DNA from 2 places in the Streptomyces sp. NPDC048018 genome. Region 1 is predicted to be linked to the other one. Evidence: predicted binding sites of a transcription regulator. Region 1 holds the regulator's gene; the other holds the start of a gene.
The links. The regulator HspR, encoded in region 1, represses chaperone genes until heat shock. The targets are predictions, from matches to a motif close to TTGAGNNNNNNNNNCTCAA.
Positions count from the first base shown of each region.

Region 2: the regulator HspR is predicted to act here: its motif matches at 1,086-1,104, upstream of lon (endopeptidase La).

Region 1 covers NZ_JBIDBK010000005.1:289,770-299,256, reverse strand. Annotated here, with positions in the region: gene ACGF1Z_RS21275 ((Fe-S)-binding protein) at 1-102, opposite strand, end outside; gene ACGF1Z_RS21270 (sugar transferase) at 265-786, opposite strand; gene dnaK (molecular chaperone DnaK) at 1,002-2,846, shown strand; gene grpE (nucleotide exchange factor GrpE) at 2,846-3,487, shown strand; gene dnaJ (molecular chaperone DnaJ) at 3,518-4,696, shown strand; gene ACGF1Z_RS21250 (heat shock protein transcriptional repressor HspR) at 4,701-5,150, shown strand; gene ACGF1Z_RS21245 (hypothetical protein) at 5,225-5,701, opposite strand; gene ACGF1Z_RS21240 (helix-turn-helix transcriptional regulator) at 5,698-6,678, opposite strand; gene ACGF1Z_RS21235 (hypothetical protein) at 6,812-7,063, shown strand; gene ACGF1Z_RS21230 ((2Fe-2S)-binding protein) at 7,060-7,392, shown strand; gene ACGF1Z_RS21225 (pyridoxamine 5'-phosphate oxidase family protein) at 7,527-7,940, opposite strand; gene clpB (ATP-dependent chaperone ClpB) at 8,075-9,487, shown strand, end outside.
Region 2 covers NZ_JBIDBK010000006.1:102,281-111,767, reverse strand. Annotated here, with positions in the region: gene lon (endopeptidase La) at 1-1,063, opposite strand, end outside; gene ACGF1Z_RS23825 (GNAT family N-acetyltransferase) at 1,194-1,829, shown strand; gene ACGF1Z_RS23820 (hypothetical protein) at 1,876-2,400, shown strand; gene ACGF1Z_RS23815 (spermidine synthase) at 2,589-3,260, shown strand; gene ACGF1Z_RS23810 (response regulator transcription factor) at 3,333-4,067, shown strand; gene ACGF1Z_RS23805 (ATP-binding protein) at 4,154-5,206, shown strand; gene ACGF1Z_RS23800 (multifunctional oxoglutarate decarboxylase/oxoglutarate dehydrogenase thiamine pyrophosphate-binding subunit/dihydrolipoyllysine-residue succinyltransferase subunit) at 5,487-9,299, shown strand; gene ACGF1Z_RS23795 (DUF6104 family protein) at 9,380-9,487, shown strand, end outside.

The sequences.
Region 1 (9,487 bases):
ACCGAGCCGCACGAAGCGGTAGATCTGCGCGATGGCGCGGCCGAACAGCGCGACGGCTACCACCGTGATGACGATCGACACGACGATCGCGGCGAGTTGCATGAGGGGCTCCTCGGGCGGGCCTGCGAGGCGGAGCACCGGCACCCGCCAGTGCTCCGGGCACTGTCGAGTGTGGCACTACTAAGCGGTAACTTATTCAGTCCGTGACGAGATTACCGGGTAGCGGCCGCGCACTGTAGCGGAGCCCACGGTGATCTGTGTCGCTCAGGCAACCCTTGCCGTACGGGCTGCGCGGGGCGCGTGGAGTCGTTTACGGACTGCTGGCAGGGTACGCGCCAGGATCACCAGGTCCATGCCGAGCCAGTGGTGGTCCACATAGTGGAGATCGAGCAGCTCGCGCTCCTCCCAGGGCAGCTCCGAACGCCCGCTGACCTGCCACGGCCCCGTCATCCCCGGCCGTACGGACAGCCGGCGCCGCCCGTCCCCCCTGCTCTCCCGGTGTCCGGGCGCCAGCGGGCACGGTCCGACCAGCGACATCTCGCCGCGGACGACATGGAACAGCAGCGGCAGGTTCGCCAGCGGGCTCTTCGTGCGGAAGGTCAGCATCGTGAAGGTCCGGTCGCCCAGACCCGCGACCGGGCGGCGGCGCAGCGGTCCGGCCGTGCTCCCCGCGCGCGTGCCGCCCGTTCCGAGGGTGACGGAGAGGGCGACGGCGGCGATCAGCGGGGACAGCAGGGTGAGGAGGACGAGTCCGCCCGCGATGTCGAACGCGCGCTTCGCCGTCATGCGCCTCCACCTTCCGGCGAGAATCATGGGATATGCCCGGACTCTCTCACGCGCGGGGTGCCGGGGCGGGGAACGACGCGCCCCGGAGACGCGTTCGTTGAGTGCCAGGGATGGCGAAGAGTTGAGTCGACCCGACTCATGTCTGTTGACTCTCGCCCAGGGGTCGTGCATCCTTGAGTCAGTTCCACTCAAGTCGGTCAGCTGGAGGAATCGAAATGGCACGTGCGGTCGGCATCGACCTGGGCACGACTAACTCCGTCGTCAGCGTTCTGGAAGGCGGCGAGCCCACCGTCATCACCAACGCCGAGGGCGCCAGGACCACGCCGTCCGTCGTCGCCTTCGCGAAGAACGGTGAGGTGCTCGTCGGCGAGGTCGCCAAGCGCCAGGCGGTCACCAACGTCGACCGGACCATCCGGTCCGTGAAGCGTCACATGGGCACGGACTGGAAGATCGAGCTCGACGGGAAGACCTTCAACCCGCAGCAGATGTCCGCGTTCATCCTTCAGAAGCTGAAGCGTGACGCCGAGGCCTACCTGGGCGAGAAGGTGACCGACGCGGTCATCACCGTCCCGGCCTACTTCAACGACTCCGAGCGTCAGGCGACGAAGGAGGCCGGCGAGATCGCCGGTCTGAACGTCCTCCGTATCGTCAACGAGCCCACCGCGGCCGCGCTCGCGTACGGCCTCGACAAGGACGAGCAGATCATCCTCGTCTTCGACCTCGGTGGCGGCACCTTCGACGTGTCCCTCCTGGAGATCGGCGACGGCGTCGTCGAGGTGAAGGCCACCAACGGTGACAACCACCTCGGTGGTGACGACTGGGACCAGCGCGTCGTCGACTACCTGGTGAAGCAGTTCGCGAACGGCCACGGCGTCGACCTGTCCAAGGACAAGATGGCCCTGCAGCGTCTGCGCGAGGCCGCCGAGAAGGCCAAGATCGAGCTGTCCTCCTCCACGGAGACCACGATCAACCTTCCCTACATCACGGCCTCCGCCGAGGGTCCGCTGCACCTGGACGAGAAGCTCACGCGCGCCCAGTTCCAGCAGCTCACCGCCGACCTGCTCGAGCGCTGCAAGACCCCGTTCCACAACGTCATCAAGGACGCCGGCATCTCCCTCAGCGAGATCGACCACGTCGTCCTGGTCGGCGGTTCCACCCGTATGCCCGCCGTCGCCGAGCTCGTCAAGGAGCTGACCGGCGGCAAGGAGGCCAACAAGGGTGTGAACCCGGACGAGGTCGTCGCCATCGGCGCCACGCTCCAGGCCGGTGTCCTCAAGGGTGAGGTCAAGGACGTCCTGCTCCTCGACGTGACCCCGCTGTCCCTCGGCATCGAGACCAAGGGCGGCATCATGACCAAGCTGATCGAGCGCAACACCACGATCCCGACCAAGCGGTCCGAGATCTTCACGACGGCCGAGGACAACCAGCCGTCGGTGCAGATCCAGGTCTACCAGGGCGAGCGCGAGATCGCGGCGTACAACAAGAAGCTCGGCATGTTCGAGCTGACCGGCCTGCCGCCGGCCCCGCGTGGCGTCCCGCAGATCGAGGTCTCCTTCGACATCGACGCGAACGGCATCATGCACGTGACCGCGAAGGACCTCGGCACGGGCAAGGAGCAGAAGATGACCGTCACCGGCGGTTCTTCGCTCGCCAAGGACGAGGTCGACCGGATGCGTCAGGAGGCCGAGCAGTACGCGGAGGAGGACCACCGCCGCCGCGAGGCCGCCGAGAGCCGCAACCAGGGCGAGCAGCTCGTCTACCAGACGGAGAAGTTCCTCAAGGACAACGAGGACAAGGTCCCCGGTGAGGTCAGGACCGAGGTCGAGACCGCCGTCGCCGAGCTGAAGGACAAGCTCAAGGGCGAGGACACCGCGGAGATCCGCACCGCCACCGAGAAGCTCGCGGCCGTCTCCCAGAAGCTCGGCCAGGCCATGTACGCCGACGCCCAGGCCGCCCAGGCCGCGGGTGGCGCCGACGCCGGCCAGGCCCAGGCCCAGGACGACGACGTCGTCGACGCCGAGATCGTCGACGAGGACAAGCCGAAGGGTGGCGCTGCCTGATGTCGGAGGAGACCCCGGGCTTCGAGGAGAAGCCCGACGTCCCCGCCGACGGCACGCCCGAGGAGACCGAGGCCGCCGAGTCCGCCGACCAGGCGGAGGGGGCGGCCCCGGCCGGGGACGCTACGGACGTAGCTCTGCTGGCCCAGCTGGACCAGACCCGCACCGCGCTCTCCGAGCGCACCGCGGACCTCCAGCGGCTCCAGGCCGAGTACCAGAACTACCGCCGCCGGGTGGAGCGGGACCGGGTGACGGTCAAGGAGATCGCCGTCGCGAGCCTCCTGACCGAACTCCTGCCCGTGCTCGACGACATCGGCCGGGCCCGTGAGCACGGCGAGCTCGTGGGCGGGTTCAAGTCGGTCGCCGAGTCGCTGGAGACCGTCGCCGCCAAGATGGGTCTGCAGCAGTTCGGCAAGGAGGGCGAGCCCTTCGACCCGACGATCCACGAGGCCCTGATGCACTCGTACGCGCCGGACGTCACCGAGACGACCTGCGTGGCGATCCTGCAGCCTGGGTACCGGATCGGCGAGCGGACCATCCGCCCCGCGCGCGTGGCCGTCGCCGAGCCCCAGCCGGGCGCGGCTCCGGCCGCCAAGGAAGAGAAGAAGGCCGACGAGGAGAGCGGTGGCCCCGACGAGGGCTAGCGCGACGATCGTCCGAGAGGAGGGACGTCGATGAGCACGAAGGACTTCGTCGAGAAGGACTACTACAAGGTTCTCGGCGTCCCCAAGGACGCCTCCGACGCCGAGATCAAGAAGGCGTACCGGAAGCTCGCCCGCGAGAACCACCCGGACGCCAACAAGGGCGACACCAAGGCGGAGGAGCGCTTCAAGGAGATCTCCGAGGCCAACGACATCCTCGGCGACCCGAAGAAGCGCAAGGAGTACGACGACGCCCGCGCCCTGTTCGGCAACGGCGGCTTCCGGGCCGGCGGCCCGGGCGGCGGCTCCTTCAACTTCGACCTGGGCGACCTCTTCGGGGGCGCCCAGGGCGGGGCCGGGGGCGCCGGCGGCTTCGGCGGCGGCATCGGTGACGTCTTCGGCGGCCTGTTCAACCGGGGCGCGGGCGGCGCGGGCACCCGTACGCAGCCGCGTCGCGGCCAGGACATCGAGTCCGAGGTGACGCTCAGCTTCACCGAGGCCATCGAGGGCGCCACGGTGCCGCTGCGGATGTCCAGCCAGCAGCCCTGCAAGGCGTGTTCGGGCACCGGCGACAAGAACGGCACCCCGCGGGTGTGCCCGACCTGTGTCGGCACCGGGCAGGTCTCGCGCGGCAGCGGTGGCGGCTTCTCGCTGACCGACCCGTGCGTGGACTGCAAGGGGCGCGGCCTCATCGCCGAGACCCCCTGCGAGGTCTGCAAGGGCAGCGGGCGGGCCAAGTCCTCCCGCACCATGCAGGTCCGCATCCCGGCGGGCGTGAGCGACAACCAGAAGATCCGGCTGCGCGGCAAGGGCGCCCCGGGCGAGCGCGGCGGGCCGCACGGCGACCTGTACGTCGTCGTGCACGTCGACGCCCACCCGGTGTTCGGCCGCAAGGACGACAACCTCACCGTCACGGTGCCCGTCACGTTCGACGAGGCGGCGCTCGGCGGCGAGATCAAGGTGCCGACCCTGGGCGGCCCCGCGGTGACGCTGAAGCTGCCCGCGGGCACTCCCAACGGACGCACCATGCGGGCCCGCGGCAAGGGCGCGGTCCGCAAGGACGGCACCCGCGGCGACCTGCTGATCACGGTGGAGGTCGCGGTGCCGAAGGAGCTGGACGACAAGGCCCGCGAGGCCCTGGAGACCTACCGCGAGGCCACGACGGGCGAGGACCCCAGGGCAGAGCTGTTCCAGGCCGCGAAGGGAGCTTGAGGAGATGGAAGGCCGGCGTCGCAATCCCTACCAGCTGACCGACGAGACACCGGTGTACGTCATCTCGGTGGCGGCCCAGCTCTCCGGGCTGCACCCCCAGACACTGCGTCAGTACGACCGTCTCGGCCTGGTCTCCCCGGACCGCACGGCCGGGCGGGGCCGCCGCTACTCGGCCCGTGACATCGAGCTGCTCCGTCAGGTGCAGCAGCTGTCGCAGGACGAGGGCATCAACCTGGCCGGCATCAAGCGCATCATCGAACTGGAGAACCAGGTGGCGGCCCTCCAGGCCCGGGTGGCCGAGCTGTCGACGGCGGTCGAGGGCGCTGCGGCGGCGATGCGTCAGCGCGAGGCCCAGGTCCACGCCTCCTACCGGCGCGACCTGGTCCCGTACACGGACGTGCAGCAGGCGAGCGCCCTGGTGGTGTGGCGGCCGGGGCACAAGCGCGGCGAATAGCCCCCTCCTCGCACGAGGCTCCTTGCGGACGAGCCCCCTCTTCGGAGGGGGCTCGTCGCGTTCACCGGCGGGCGCTACGGCAGGAGTTCGGAGACGATCTCGACGGCCGTGTGCCACCAGGGCTGCGCCCCGGTGCCGAAGGCGGCGGCGAGGGCGGTCCCGAGGGCCTGGTCGAGCGCGTCCGCGTCCTGCTCCCAGCCGGCGTCGACGCGGCCGTCCCCGGTGGACTCCAGGGTGCCGAGACGGCGCCCGTCGCGGGTGAGCCCGCTCTCGCCGTACGAGCAGGGCACGAGCCGGTAGCGGCGCCCGTCCACGGTCGCGTCGACGCGGTACGAGCGGCGCGAGAGACGGCCCTTGGCGGGGCGGAGTGCGGCCGGGCGCCCGTCGACGGTGAGGGCGAGCAGCGCGGCGTCGCGGGTGCCGATGGGGGTGTGGCGGTCGGCGGCGCTCCCGGCGGCCCGTTCGAGCTCCACGGTGGGCAGGCCGTGGCCGTCGACCCGGAGGGCGCCGGCGCGGGTGTCGAGGTGGATCCGGAGGTACACGTCGGTCATGCGTCCCGTTCGAGGATGCCGGAGCGGGCGATGAGATAGCCGAGCTGGGCGCGGCTGCCGCTGCCGAGGGCGGCGGCGAGCTTGGCGATGTGGGCACGGCAGGTGCGCACGTTCATGCCGAGGCGGCGGGCGATGGCCTCGTCGACGAGCCCCTCGACGAGGAGCTTGGCGATGGAGCGCTGCACGCCGCTGATGCCGCTGAGCATCGGCTCGTAGGTCACGGGGGCGTCCAGCGGCGTGGCCTGGAGCCAGAACTGGTCGAAGACGCCGCCGAGGTACTCGACGAGGCCCTGGTGGCGCAGTTCGAGCGCGATGGTGCGGTCGCGGCTGGCCGGCACGAAGGCGACCTTGCGGTCGACGATGATGAGCCGGTCGATGATCTCTTCCAGCGTGCGGACCTCGACCTCGGACCCGATGCGCTCCAAGTAGGCCAGGGTGATGGGCTGGTGGCGCGCCGTGTGCTGGTAGAGCGTGCGCATCTTGATGCCCTTGCCGAGCAACGGCCGCACCCGGCGCAGGGCTTCGCCGAACGTGTGGGCGCTGCGGCCCTTCCCCGGTTGTACGGTGAGCAGTTCCGAGGTGCACTCCTCGACGGCCCGGTCCAGACTGGCGTTGATGCGGTCGAGGCCTTCGAGGACGGTGATGGCGTGGGTCATCGAAGGGTCGCGTGCGCCGAGGGCCATGAACGGCTCGAAAGCGTCGGAGAGGGAGACGGTCAGACGTCTGCGTTCCTGGATCTCCTTCTCTATCGGGAGGAGCAGCCGGGCCAGCGCGGCCGAAGGGGCCACGGGGCGCAGCCATTCGGCGTCGTCGGGGTCGGGACGCAGCAGGTCGAGGTCCATCAGGCAGGGGGCCGAACCGATGTCCGAGCGGGCGATCCGGCCTGATCGCAGCGCTTCGGCATAGAGGCGAGTGCCCGCTTCGCACAGGTCTGCGTGCGTGTGAGAATGTCCCTCTTTCTCAGGTTCTATTCGCATACGTACACCCCCAGGCTTTTGCATTACAGGAACATGATGCATTGAGCGAGTGGTGGAAACGGGATGAGTGAGCCATCGTCGTGACTTGCGGGGGAGCAGGTTGTTACACACCTTCAAGTGAGGTTGCTCGGTCATGTCCAAGAAGCTCATACGCACCGTAGCCGGTGTCGCACTGATGGCTGCTGCCGCTGTGGGAGCGGTCACGGCAACCGAGGACCCGGGGTGGGGTTCGCAGACGAGGGTCGTGAACGCCGACCCGGGCTGGGGTCTCACCCCCGCTGCCGATGCCGCCGACCCGGGCTGGGGTGTCGTCCTGGCCGCCGCGGACCCCGGGTGGGGTGTCGCGTCGGCCGCCGATCCTGGATGGGAGTCCGTGAGGGCATGACGGTTCCCGAAGATCCTCGTTTCCGACGTGAGATGGCGAGCGCCTACCGGTCCGGGTGGCACTTCATCGACCTCGTCACCGCGGTGCCGCGCCGTGGCGAGTCGTTGATGGTCACCCTCTTCGGAGAGCCGATCGTCGTCGTCCGCGAAGACGACGAGGACATTCGCGCCTACCGGTGTCTTCGCCGCCCACGCGGTGCCCCGCAGCCCGTCCGCTGTGCCATCCGGTACGGCATGATCTTCGTCAATCTCGACCAGCGCGACCACCAGCTGGTCGAACCCCACCTGGTCGACACCGAGACCATCACCGCCACCCCCCGCAGTGCCTGAACGATTCCCCCGTCGTTGTAGATCGTTCAGGTGCTTCCCCCACACAGCGGCGCCATCGCGGACCTGAAACGCGATGGCGCCGCTGTGCGTCTGCGTCCGCGTCCGGGCCCGCCGCCGGCCGGCCCGCGCGCCGGCTACGCCCGGCCCATCGCGCGCGTGAGGGCGATCTCGATCACGACCCGGTCCGGGTTCGGCGTCGGGACCCGGTTGTAGCGCGCCGCGTAGCGGTCCACCGCGTCCGCGACGGCCTCCGCCTCGGTGCGGATCCGCGCCACGCCCTCCAGCGTGGCCCAGCGCCCCTTGTCCACCTGGCAGACCGCCACCCGCGCGCCCTCCGGGCCCGCCGCCAGGACGTTGGCGACCTTGCGGCTGTGCTTGTTCGTGATGACCCGGGCGATGCCCTTCTCGCCGCCGTCGGGGTCGTAGGTGACGCCGACCGCCACCACGTGCGGCGTGCCGTCCGGGCGGGGCGTGGTCAGGGTGCACATGTGGTACTCGCGCCAGAAGGCGAGGTACGTGTCGCTGGGCTTGCTCGGGTCGATGGCCATGCCCCGGAAACTACTCCGGTGACCGCTTCCTCCGGTACCTTGAGCGGAATAGACTCAACTTTGTGTACGTTGGATGAGTCATAGGAGGGGACGAGTCCCCGCAGCAGTCGAAGAACCTGGAGGAGACCCCGCACGTGGACGCCGAACTGACCAACAGGAGCCGGGACGCGCTGAACGCGGCCAGCAGCCGCGCCGTGTCCCAGGGGCACGCCGATCTGACCCCCGCGCATCTCCTGCTCGCCCTGCTCGCGGGTCAGGACAACGAGAACATCACCGACCTGCTCGCCGCCGTCGAGGCCGACCAGGCCGTCGTGCGCTCCGGCGCGGAGCGGCTCGTCGCCGCCCTGCCCAGCGTCACCGGGTCCACGGTCGCGCCCCCGCAGCCCAACCGCGAACTGCTCGCCGTCATCGCCGACGCCGCCGAGCGCGCCAAGAAGCTCGGCGACGAGTTCCTGTCCACCGAGCACCTGCTCATCGGCATCGCCGCCAAGGGCGGCCGGGCCGGCGAGCTCCTCGACCGGCAGGGCGCCGGCGCCGGCCGGCTCCAGGCGGCCTTCGAGAAGGCCCGCGGCTCCCGCCGGGTGACCAGCGCCGACCCCGAGGGCTCGTACAAGGCCCTGGAGAAGTTCGGCACCGACTTCACCGCCGCCGCCCGCGAGGGCAAGCTCGACCCGGTCATCGGCCGCGACCACGAGATCCGGCGCGTCGTCCAGGTCCTCTCCCGCCGCACGAAGAACAACCCCGTCCTCATCGGCGAGCCCGGCGTCGGCAAGACCGCGGTCGTCGAGGGCCTCGCCCAGCGCATCGTGAAGGGGGACGTCCCCGAGTCGCTGCGGGACAAGCGCCTGGTCTCGCTGGACCTCGGCGCGATGGTCGCCGGCGCCAAGTACCGGGGCGAGTTCGAGGAGCGCCTGAAGACCGTCCTCTCCGAGATCAAGGAGAGCGAGGGCCAGGTCATCACCTTCATCGACGAGCTGCACACCGTCGTCGGCGCGGGTGCCGGCGGCGACTCCGCCATGGACGCGGGCAACATGCTCAAGCCGATGCTGGCCCGCGGCGAGCTGCGCATGGTCGGCGCCACCACGCTCGACGAGTACCGCGAGCGGATCGAGAAGGACCCCGCCCTGGAGCGCCGCTTCCAGCAGGTCCTGGTCGCCGAGCCGTCCGTCGAGGACACCGTCGCCATCCTGCGCGGGCTCAAGGGCCGCTACGAGGCCCACCACAAGGTGCAGATCGCCGACTCCGCGCTCGTCGCCGCGGCGGCCCTCTCCGACCGCTACATCACCTCCCGGTTCCTGCCGGACAAGGCCATCGACCTGGTCGACGAGGCAGCCTCCCGGCTGCGCATGGAGATCGACTCGTCGCCCGTCGAGATCGACGAGCTCCAGCGCTCCGTCGACCGGCTCCGGATGGAGGAGCTCGCCCTCTCCAAGGAGACCGACGAGGCGAGCCTGCAGCGCCTGGAGAAGCTGCGCCGCGACCTCGCGGACCGCGAGGAGGAGCTGCGCGGCCTCACCGCCCGCTGGGAGAAGGAGAAGCAGTCCCTC
Region 2 (9,487 bases), on a different contig from region 1:
CGACGCCGAGGCCGCGGTCGGCGCGCCGCTTGCGCACAGCCAGGTACTCGGTGATCCGTTCCTTGACGTCCTCCAGGCCGGCGTGCTCGGCGTCCAGGACCGCCTTCGCGGCCTGGATGTCGTAGGAGTCCTCGGTGCGCTCGTTCCAGGGGAGTTCGAGCACGGTGTCGAGCCAGGTGCGGATCCAGGAGCCCTCGGGCGACTGGTCGCTCGAACGCTCCAGCTTCTCGACCTCCTTGAGGGCCGCCTCGCGGACCTTCTCGGGGAGGTCGGCGGCCTCGACCCGGGCGCGGTAGTCGTCGGACTCGTCGCCCTCGGTCTCGCCGTTGAGCTCGCGCAGCTCCTTGCGCACGGCCTCCAGCTGACGCCTCAGCAGGAACTCGCGCTGCTGCTTGTCGACGCCTTCCTGGACGTCCTTGGCGATGGTCTCGGCGACGTCCTGCTCGGCCAGGTGCTCGCGCAGCTGCGCGGTGGCGAGCTTGAGGCGGGCGACCGGGTCGGCGGTCTCCAGGAGTTCGACCTTCTGCTCGACGGTGAGGAAGGGCGAGTAGCCGGAGTTGTCGGCGAGGGCACCGACGCCCTCGATCTGCTGGACGCGGTCCACCACCTGCCAGGCGCCGCGCTTCTTCAGCCAGCTGGTGGCCAGTGCCTTGTACTCCTTGACCAGTTCGGTCACGGCGCCGGGCAGCGGGTCGGGCAGGGTCTCCGTCACGACGACGCCCTCGACCCACAGGGCTCCGCCGGGCCCGGTCGTGCCGGCACCGATGCGGACGCGGCCCCGGCCGCGGATGAGCGCGCCGGGGTCGCCGTCGGACAGCCGGCCGACCTGCTCGACGGTGCCGAGGACGCCGGTCGCGGCGTACGTGCCGTCCACCCGGGGCACGAGCAGCACGCGCGGCTTCCCGTTCCCGCCTCGCGCGGCGGCCTGCGCGGCCTCGACCGCGGCCCGTACGTCGTTGTCGGACAGGTCCAGCGGCACCACCATTCCGGGCAGCACGACCTCGTCGTCGAGCGGCAGCACAGGCAGTGTGAGCGGCGCGGACGCCACGGACTCAGAAGCCATGATCTCCCCTTCGGCAGTCAAGTTGAGCTATGCCGACTCAATGCATGTGAGCGGTTGATTGTTCCCCGGTGGGTGTTCGCTCTGAGCGATCAGCCCTCCACGGGCCGCGAACAGGGGCTGTAATGCCCTCATGGATATTGCGTCTATTACTTCGGCCTGGGTGGCCGGCTGGGCCGTCTCCCGGGGCACCCCACCCGCCGTCGTCGAGCCCTGGGGCTACCGGATCGACGTCGGTCTGCCGAAGCACCCCTTCCGGCACGTGCTGCCGCACCCGGACGCGGAGTCCGTGGGCCGGCTGTGCGCGGAGATCCGCGAGCCGCACGCCTGGCTCAAGGTGATGGCGACGCCAGACGAGGTCGCGCCCTGGATCACCGAGGGGTGGGCCGTCCCGGACGACCCCGGGTTCATGATGACCAAGAAGCTCGACCCGGCCGCCCGGCCCGCCCCTCCCGAGGGCTACGCGCGCACCACGGAGACCCGGGACGGGGTGATCCGGGTCCGGATCCTCGCGCCCGACGGGGCGCTCGCGGCCCGCGGACAGATCGCGCCCACCGGGCTCACGGCCGTCGCGGACCAGATCGAGACGGACCCCGCCCACCGCCGTCGCGGGCTGGGCGCCAACGTCATGCGGACCCTGGAGGCGGCGGCCGCACAGGCGGGCGCGGAGACCGGCGTGCTGGCGGCGACCACCGACGGGATGGCGCTCTACGACTCCCTGGACTGGTACCACCGGGGCCCGCTCACCGGCATCGTGCGCACGGGCTGACGCGTTCGGGCTGCGCGAGGGCGGGGTGTGCGGGCATGCTCACCCCATGAAGTACGTGAAGCGGTACGGGACCGCGGCGGTGCTGGCGGCGGTCGTCGCCCTGGCCGGCTGCAGCCAGGCCCCCGCGGCGGACCCCGACGACTCGGGACACAGCTCCCCACCGGCGCCCAGTAGCCCGACCCCCGGCCCCACGGCCACGACCGGGCGCCCCGACGAGCCGGCACCCCAGGAGGTCCTGGTCGAGGTGGTCGTGAACGGCGGCCTCGCCGGGGTCCGGAACAAGCTGGTCGTGCAGTACGACGGCACCTACACGCTCCGCAAGGGCACCCGGCCGCCCACCTCGGGCCGCCTGACCGCGGCGCAGGTCGCCGAGCTGCGCGCCGCCCTGGAGGACCCGGCGTACGCGAAGGTGCCGGCCCGGCCCACCGGGAGCCAGGTCGCCGACGGCTTCACGTACTCCGTCACGTACGCCCACCGGCTCGTCGTCACCCAGGACGGCGAGGACCGGCCGGCCGCCCTGGAGCGGGTCTTCAAGGCCCTGCCCGAAGGCCACCCGCCCACCTCCCCCTGAGGCCCTCACCCCGGGGCCCGACGGCCGACCACGCACGCCCGGACCCGCACGCCCGGACCCGCGCGCCCGGACCCGCCGGACGGCACGAGGCCCCGCGCCTCCGGAGGCGTTAAGGGTTTGTCCCGGCCGACCGCACTTGGTGAGGATGGCCGGGACAGCCCGTACCTACCGAGCCACGGAGTGTGAACATGTCAAGTCCCGTCACCCTCGACCGCCGTGAGGGTCCGTACGGAGAAGTCGTCCTGCGGCAGCGCGACACACACTTCGAGATCATCGCCAACGGCACCTTCCTGATGGACACCTCCGACGGACGCTCGGAACGCCTGCTGATCGACGCGGCCCTGGACGCGCTGCCGACGGACGGCCACTCCCGCCCCTCGGTGCTGATCGGCGGCCTGGGCGTGGGCTTCTCGCTCGCGCACGCAGCCGCCGAACCCCGCTGGGGCACGATCGCCGTCGCCGAGCGTGAGGGCGCGATCATCGAGTGGCACCGCGGGGGTCCGCTCGCGGCGATCTCGGGCGCCGCGCTCGCCGACCCGCGCACCGTGATCCTGCACACGGACCTGCTCACCTATCTCCGCACCACCCCGGACACGTACGACGCCCTCTGTCTGGACATCGACAACGGGCCCGACTGGACGGTCACCGAGGACAACGAATCCCTTTACTCCGCCGAGGGATTGGGCCTCTGCGCGGCCCGCCTCAACCCGGGCGGAATCCTCGCCGTATGGTCGGCACAGCCGTCAGCCGATTTCGAAGAGTCGTTGCGGAATGCCGGATTCAACGGGGTACGGACCGAAGAGATCCCGGTTGCCCGGGGCGTCCCCGATGTGGTCCACCTCGCCGTCCGGCCCGTGTGATCGCCTGCGTAGCCTTGACCGCGCCGCTGCCTCTAGGCTGCTGCACCGACATCGGCGACGCGAGGCGGGGCAATGGAGCAGACACACACCACGAACCAGGGTGCGGCGACTCCGGGGGCCCAGCGCAGAGTCCTCGTCGTCGAGGACGACACCACGATCGTGGACGCCATCGCCGCCCGGTTGCGCGCCGAGGGCTTCCTCGTGCAGACCGCGAGCGACGGCCCGGCCGCCGTGGACGCCGCCGAGGCCTGGCAGCCGGACCTCATGGTGCTCGACGTCATGCTCCCCGGCTTCGACGGCCTGGAGGTCTGCCGCCGAGTGCAGGCCCAGCGGCCCGTCCCGGTCCTGATGCTCACCGCGAGGGACGACGAGACGGACATGCTGGTCGGCCTCGGCGTCGGTGCCGACGACTACATGACGAAGCCGTTCTCGATGCGTGAGCTGGCCGCCCGGGTGCACGTGCTGCTGCGCCGGGTGGAGCGGGCCGCGCTCGCGGCGGTGACGCCGCGCAGCGGCATCCTGCGGCTCGGCGAACTGGAGATCGACCACGCGCAGCGCCGGGTCCGGGTCAAGGCCGAGGACGTGCACCTGACGCCGACCGAGTTCGACCTGCTCGTCTGCCTGGCGAACACCCCGCGCGCGGTGCTCTCGCGCGAGCAGCTGCTCGCCGAGGTGTGGGACTGGGCGGACGCCTCCGGCACCCGGACCGTGGACAGCCACATCAAGGCGCTGCGCCGGAAGATCGGGGCCGAGCGGATCCGTACGGTCCACGGCGTCGGGTACGCACTGGAGACCCCGGCGCCGTGAGCCGGCGAGGGTCGGGAGAGCGGCCGGCACGGCCCGGGCGCCCCGCGCGGCCGGCCCGCCCCGGGCGTCCGGGGCGGCGGCGCCGCATAGCGATCTCGATCAAGACGAAGCTGGGCGCCCTGGTGGTCGGGGCGGTCCTGCTGACCTCGGGTCTGGCCCTGGTGGCGATCCGGACCTCGACCGAGTTCCGCTACATCACGGTCTTCGCGATGATCGCGACGCTGCTGATCACCCAGTTCGTGGCGCAGTCCCTGACGGCCCCGCTGGACGAGATGAACACGGTCGCGGGCTCGATCTCGCGCGGCGACTTCAGCCGCCGGGTGCGCGGCGCCGACCGCCGTGACGAGCTGGGCGACCTGGCCTCGACGATCAACCGCATGGCCGACGACCTGGAGGCCGTGGACCGGCACCGCAAGGAGCTGGTCGCGAACGTCTCGCACGAGCTGCGCACCCCGATCGCGGCGCTGCGCGCGGTCCTGGAGAACGTCGTGGACGGGGTCTCCGAGGCCGATCCGGAGACGATGCGCACGGCCCTGAAGCAGACCGAGCGGCTCGGCCGGCTGGTGGAGACGCTGCTGGACCTGTCACGGCTCGACAACGGTGTCGTCACGCTGCGGCGACGCCGCTTCGAGGTGTGGCCCTACCTCTCGGGAATTCTGCGGGAAGCGAACCTGGCGGCCTCGCAGCGCGGGCTCTCCTCCACCTCCGGTCTGCACAACCGCACCGACGTCCACCTGCACCTGGACGTCTCGCCGCCGGAGCTGACCGCGGACGCCGACGCGGAGCGACTGCACCAGGTGATGGCGAATCTCATCGACAACGCGGTGAAGCACTCGCCGCCGCACGGGCGCGTGACGGTGCGGGCCCGGCGCGGGCCGGCCCCGGACTCCCTGGAGCTGGAGGTCGAGGACGAGGGTCCGGGCATTCCGGAGGCGGAGCGCCACAAGGTCTTCGAGCGCTTCAACCGGGGCACGGTCCCGGCGCAGCAGGGCCCGGGCAGCGACGGCGGGACGGGTCTGGGCCTGGCGATCGCGCGCTGGGCGGTGGATCTGCACGGTGGCCACATCGGAGTGGCCGAATCGTCACGCGGGTGCCGGATCAGGCTCACTCTTCCGGGCAGCTTCCCTCCCCGCGATTGACGTAGGGTTCGAACCGGAAGCTCTCGTTCTGCGTGTTCTTGTACGACAGACGCACGGGACGTGGTCAGGGGTACGGCCGGATCCGGCCGTAGCCGCGGTTCCCCGTACCCTCGCAGGTGCGGAACCACGGTTGTTTCCCGCCATTCACGACCCCGAAACACCTCGTCAAGTGTGACTTGCGCGACGTTGGAGTGCCCGGCCTGCACCTCCCGGCCGGGGAGGCGTAGCCTTTATTTCCGCTGTCCATCACCTTGTGAAGCGGAAGAGGGCGGTTGCCGCCGTGTCGTCTCAGTCCCCCAGTACCCCGAGCTCCCCGACCGACCAAGACGGGCAGGGAAAGTCCCCTGCAACCGCCTTCGGTGCCAATGAGTGGCTCGTCGACGAGATCTACCAGCAGTACCTCCAGGACCCGAATTCGGTCGATCGTGCCTGGTGGGACTTCTTCGCCGACTACAAGCCGGGAGCCGGGGAGACCCCCGCGGCCCCGGCCGCCACCCCACCGAGCACCCAGAGCACCTCCGCCACGACGCAGGCGGGCCCCGCACAGGCCGCGCCTGCCGCTCCGGCCGCCGTACCCGCCCCGGCCGCTCCTGCCCCCGCGCAGCCCGCCGCCGCGGCCCCCACGGCCCCGGCGCCCGCCGCGAAGCCCGCCGCCGCCCCGGCCGCCGTGAAGGCCGCTCCGGCCGCGGCCGCCCCGGCTCCGGCCAAGGCGGCGGAGGCCCCCGCGGGTCCCGAGCTGGTCACCCTGCGCGGCCCGGCCGCCGCGGTCGCGAAGAACATGAACGCCTCGCTGGAGATGCCGACGGCCACGTCCGTCCGCGCCGTCCCGGTGAAGCTGCTCTTCGACAACCGGATCGTCATCAACAACCACCTGAAGCGCGCCCGGGGCGGGAAGATCTCCTTCACGCACCTGATCGGCTACGCGATGGTGCAGGCGATCAAGGCCATGCCGGCGATGAACCACTCCTTCGCGGAGAAGGACGGCAAGCCGACCCTGGTCAAGCCGGAGCACGTGAACTTCGGCCTCGCGATCGACCTGGTGAAGCCCAACGGCGACCGCCAGCTCGTCGTCGCCGGCATCAAGAAGGCCGAGACCCTGAACTTCTTCGAGTTCTGGCAGGCCTACGAGGACATCGTCAAGCGCGCCCGCGTGGGCAAGCTGACGATGGAGGACTTCACCGGCGTCACGGTCTCCCTGACCAACCCCGGCGGCCTCGGCACCGTCCACTCCGTGCCGCGTCTGATGCCCGGACAGTCGGTCATCATGGGCGTCGGCTCCATGGACTACCCGGCCGAGTTCCAGGGCACCTCCCAGGACACCCTGAACAAGCTGGGCATCTCCAAGGTCATGACCCTGACCTCGACCTACGACCACCGGGTCATCCAGGGCGCGGCCTCCGGCGAGTTCCTGCGGATCGTCGCCAACCTCCTCCTCGGCGAGGACGGCTTCTACGACGACGTCTTCAAGTCGCTGCGCATCCCCTACGAGCCGGTCCGCTGGCTCAAGGACATCGACGCGTCGCACGACGACGACGTCACCAAGGCCGCGCGCGTCTTCGAGCTGATCCACTCCTACCGGGTCCGCGGCCACGTCATGGCCGACACCGACCCGCTGGAGTACAAGCAGCGCAAGCACCCCGACCTGGACATCACCGAGCACGGCCTCACCCTGTGGGACCTGGAGCGCGAGTTCGCGGTCGGCGGCTTCGCCGGCAAGTCGATGATGAAGCTCCGCGACATCCTCGGCGTGCTCCGCGACTCGTACTGCCGCACCACCGGCATCGAGTTCATGCACATCCAGGACCCGAAGCAGCGCAAGTGGATCCAGGACCGCGTGGAGCGTCCCCACGCGCGCGTGGAGCGCGAGGAGCAGCTGCGCATCCTGCGCCGGCTGAACGCGGCGGAGGCCTTCGAGACCTTCCTGCAGACCAAGTACGTCGGTCAGAAGCGCTTCTCGCTGGAGGGCGGCGAGTCCGTCATCCCGCTGCTCGACGCGGTCATCGACTCCGCCGCGGAGTCGCGCCTCGACGAGGTCGTCATCGGCATGGCCCACCGCGGCCGCCTGAACGTCCTCGCGAACATCGTCGGCAAGTCGTACGCGCAGATCTTCCGCGAGTTCGAGGGCAACCTCGACCCGAAGTCGATGCACGGCTCCGGCGACGTGAAGTACCACCTGGGCGCCGAGGGCACCTTCACGGGTCTCGACGGCGAGCAGATCAAGGTCTCCCTGGTCGCCAACCCCTCGCACCTGGAGGCGGTCGACCCGGTCCTGGAGGGCGTCTCCCGCGCCAAGCAGGACGTCATCAACAAGGGCGGCACGGACTTCACCGTCCTGCCGGTCGCCCTGCACGGTGACGCGGCCTTCGCCGGCCAGGGCGTCGTGGCCGAGACGCTCAACATGTCGCAGCTGCGCGGCTACCGCACCGGCGGCACGGTCCACGTCGTCATCAACAACCAGGTCGGCTTCACCGCCGCCCCGGAGTCCTCGCGTTCGTCGATGTACGCGACGGACGTGGCGCGGATGATCGAGGCCCCGATCTTCCACGTGAACGGCGACGACCCGGAGGCCTGCGTCCGCGTGGCGCGGCTCGCCTTCGAGTTCCGCCAGACGTTCAACAAGGACGTCGTGATCGACCTCATCTGCTACCGCCGCCGCGGTCACAACGAGGGCGACAACCCGCAGTTCACCAACCCGCAGATGTACACCCTGATCGACAAGAAGCGTTCGGTGCGCAAGCTGTACACCGAGTCGCTCATCGGTCGTGGCGACATCACGCTGGAAGAGGCGGAGCAGGCGCTCCAGGACTTCCAGGGCCAGCTGGAGAAGGTCTTCGCGGAGGTCCGCGAGGCCACCGCCGCCCCGGCGCCGACCCAGGTCCCGGACCCGAAGCCGGAGTTCCCGGTCGCCGTCACCACCGCGGTCTCCCAGGAGGTCGTGAAGCGGATCGCCGAGTCGCAGGTCAACATCCCGGAGCGGATCACGGTCCACCCGCGTCTGCTGCCGCAGATGCAGCGCCGTGCGGCCTCGATCGACGACGGCACCATCGACTGGGGCTTCGGCGAGACCCTCGCCATCGGCTCGCTGCTGATGGAGGGCACGCCGGTCCGTCTGTCGGGCCAGGACTCCCGCCGCGGCACCTTCGGTCAGCGTCACGCGGTCCTGGTGGACCAGGAGACCGGCGAGGACTACACCCCGCTGCTCTACCTGGCCGAGGACCAGGCCCACTACAACGTCTACGACTCGCTGCTCAGCGAGTACGCGGCGATGGGCTTCGAGTACGGCTACTCGCTGGCCCGCCCCGACGCCCTGGTCGTCTGGGAGGCCCAGTTCGGTGACTTCGTCAACGGCGCGCAGACCGTCGTCGACGAGTTCATCTCCTCGGCCGAGCAGAAGTGGGGCCAGACCTCCGGCGTCACGCTGCTCCTGCCGCACGGCTACGAGGGCCAGGGCCCGGACCACTCGTCCGCGCGCCCGGAGCGCTTCCTGCAGATGTGCGCCCAGGACAACATGACGGTCGCCATGCCGACGCTGCCGTCGAACTACTTCCACCTGCTGCGCTGGCAGGTCCACAACCCGCACCACAAGCCGCTCATCGTCTTCACCCCGAAGTCGATGCTGCGCCTGAAGGCCGCGGCGTCGAAGGTGGAGGAGTTCACCACCGGCGGCTTCCGCCCGGTGATCGGCGACTCGACGGTCGACCCGGCCGACGTCCGCAAGGTCGTCTTCTGCGCGGGCAAGGTCTACTACGACCTGGAGGCCGAGCGTCAGAAGCGCGGCGACACGGAGACCGCGATCATCCGTCTGGAGCGCCTGTACCCGCTGCCGGGTGCCGAGCTGCAGGCCGAGATCGCCAAGTACCCGAACGCGGCGAAGTACCTGTGGGCCCAGGAGGAGCCGGCGAACCAGGGTGCCTGGCCGTTCATCGCGCTCAACCTGATCGACCACCTGGACCTGGCGGTCGGCGCGGACATCCCGGCGGGCGAGCGCCTGCGCCGGATCTCCCGCCCGCACTCCTCGTCCCCGGCTGTCGGCTCTGCCAAGCGCCACCAGGCGGAGCAGGCTCAGCTGGTCGCGGAGGTCTTCGACGCGTAGGCGTCCCGGACACGTCCGGAGGCCCGGCACCCCGAGGGGTGCCGGGCCTCCGGCGTCTCACCACGGCATATTCTGATCGCATGTACTTCACCGACCGTGGCATCGAGGAACTGGAGAAGCGGCGCGGCGAGGAGGAGGTCACCTTCGAGTGGCTGGCCGAGCAGCTGCGTACGTTCGTCGATCTCAAC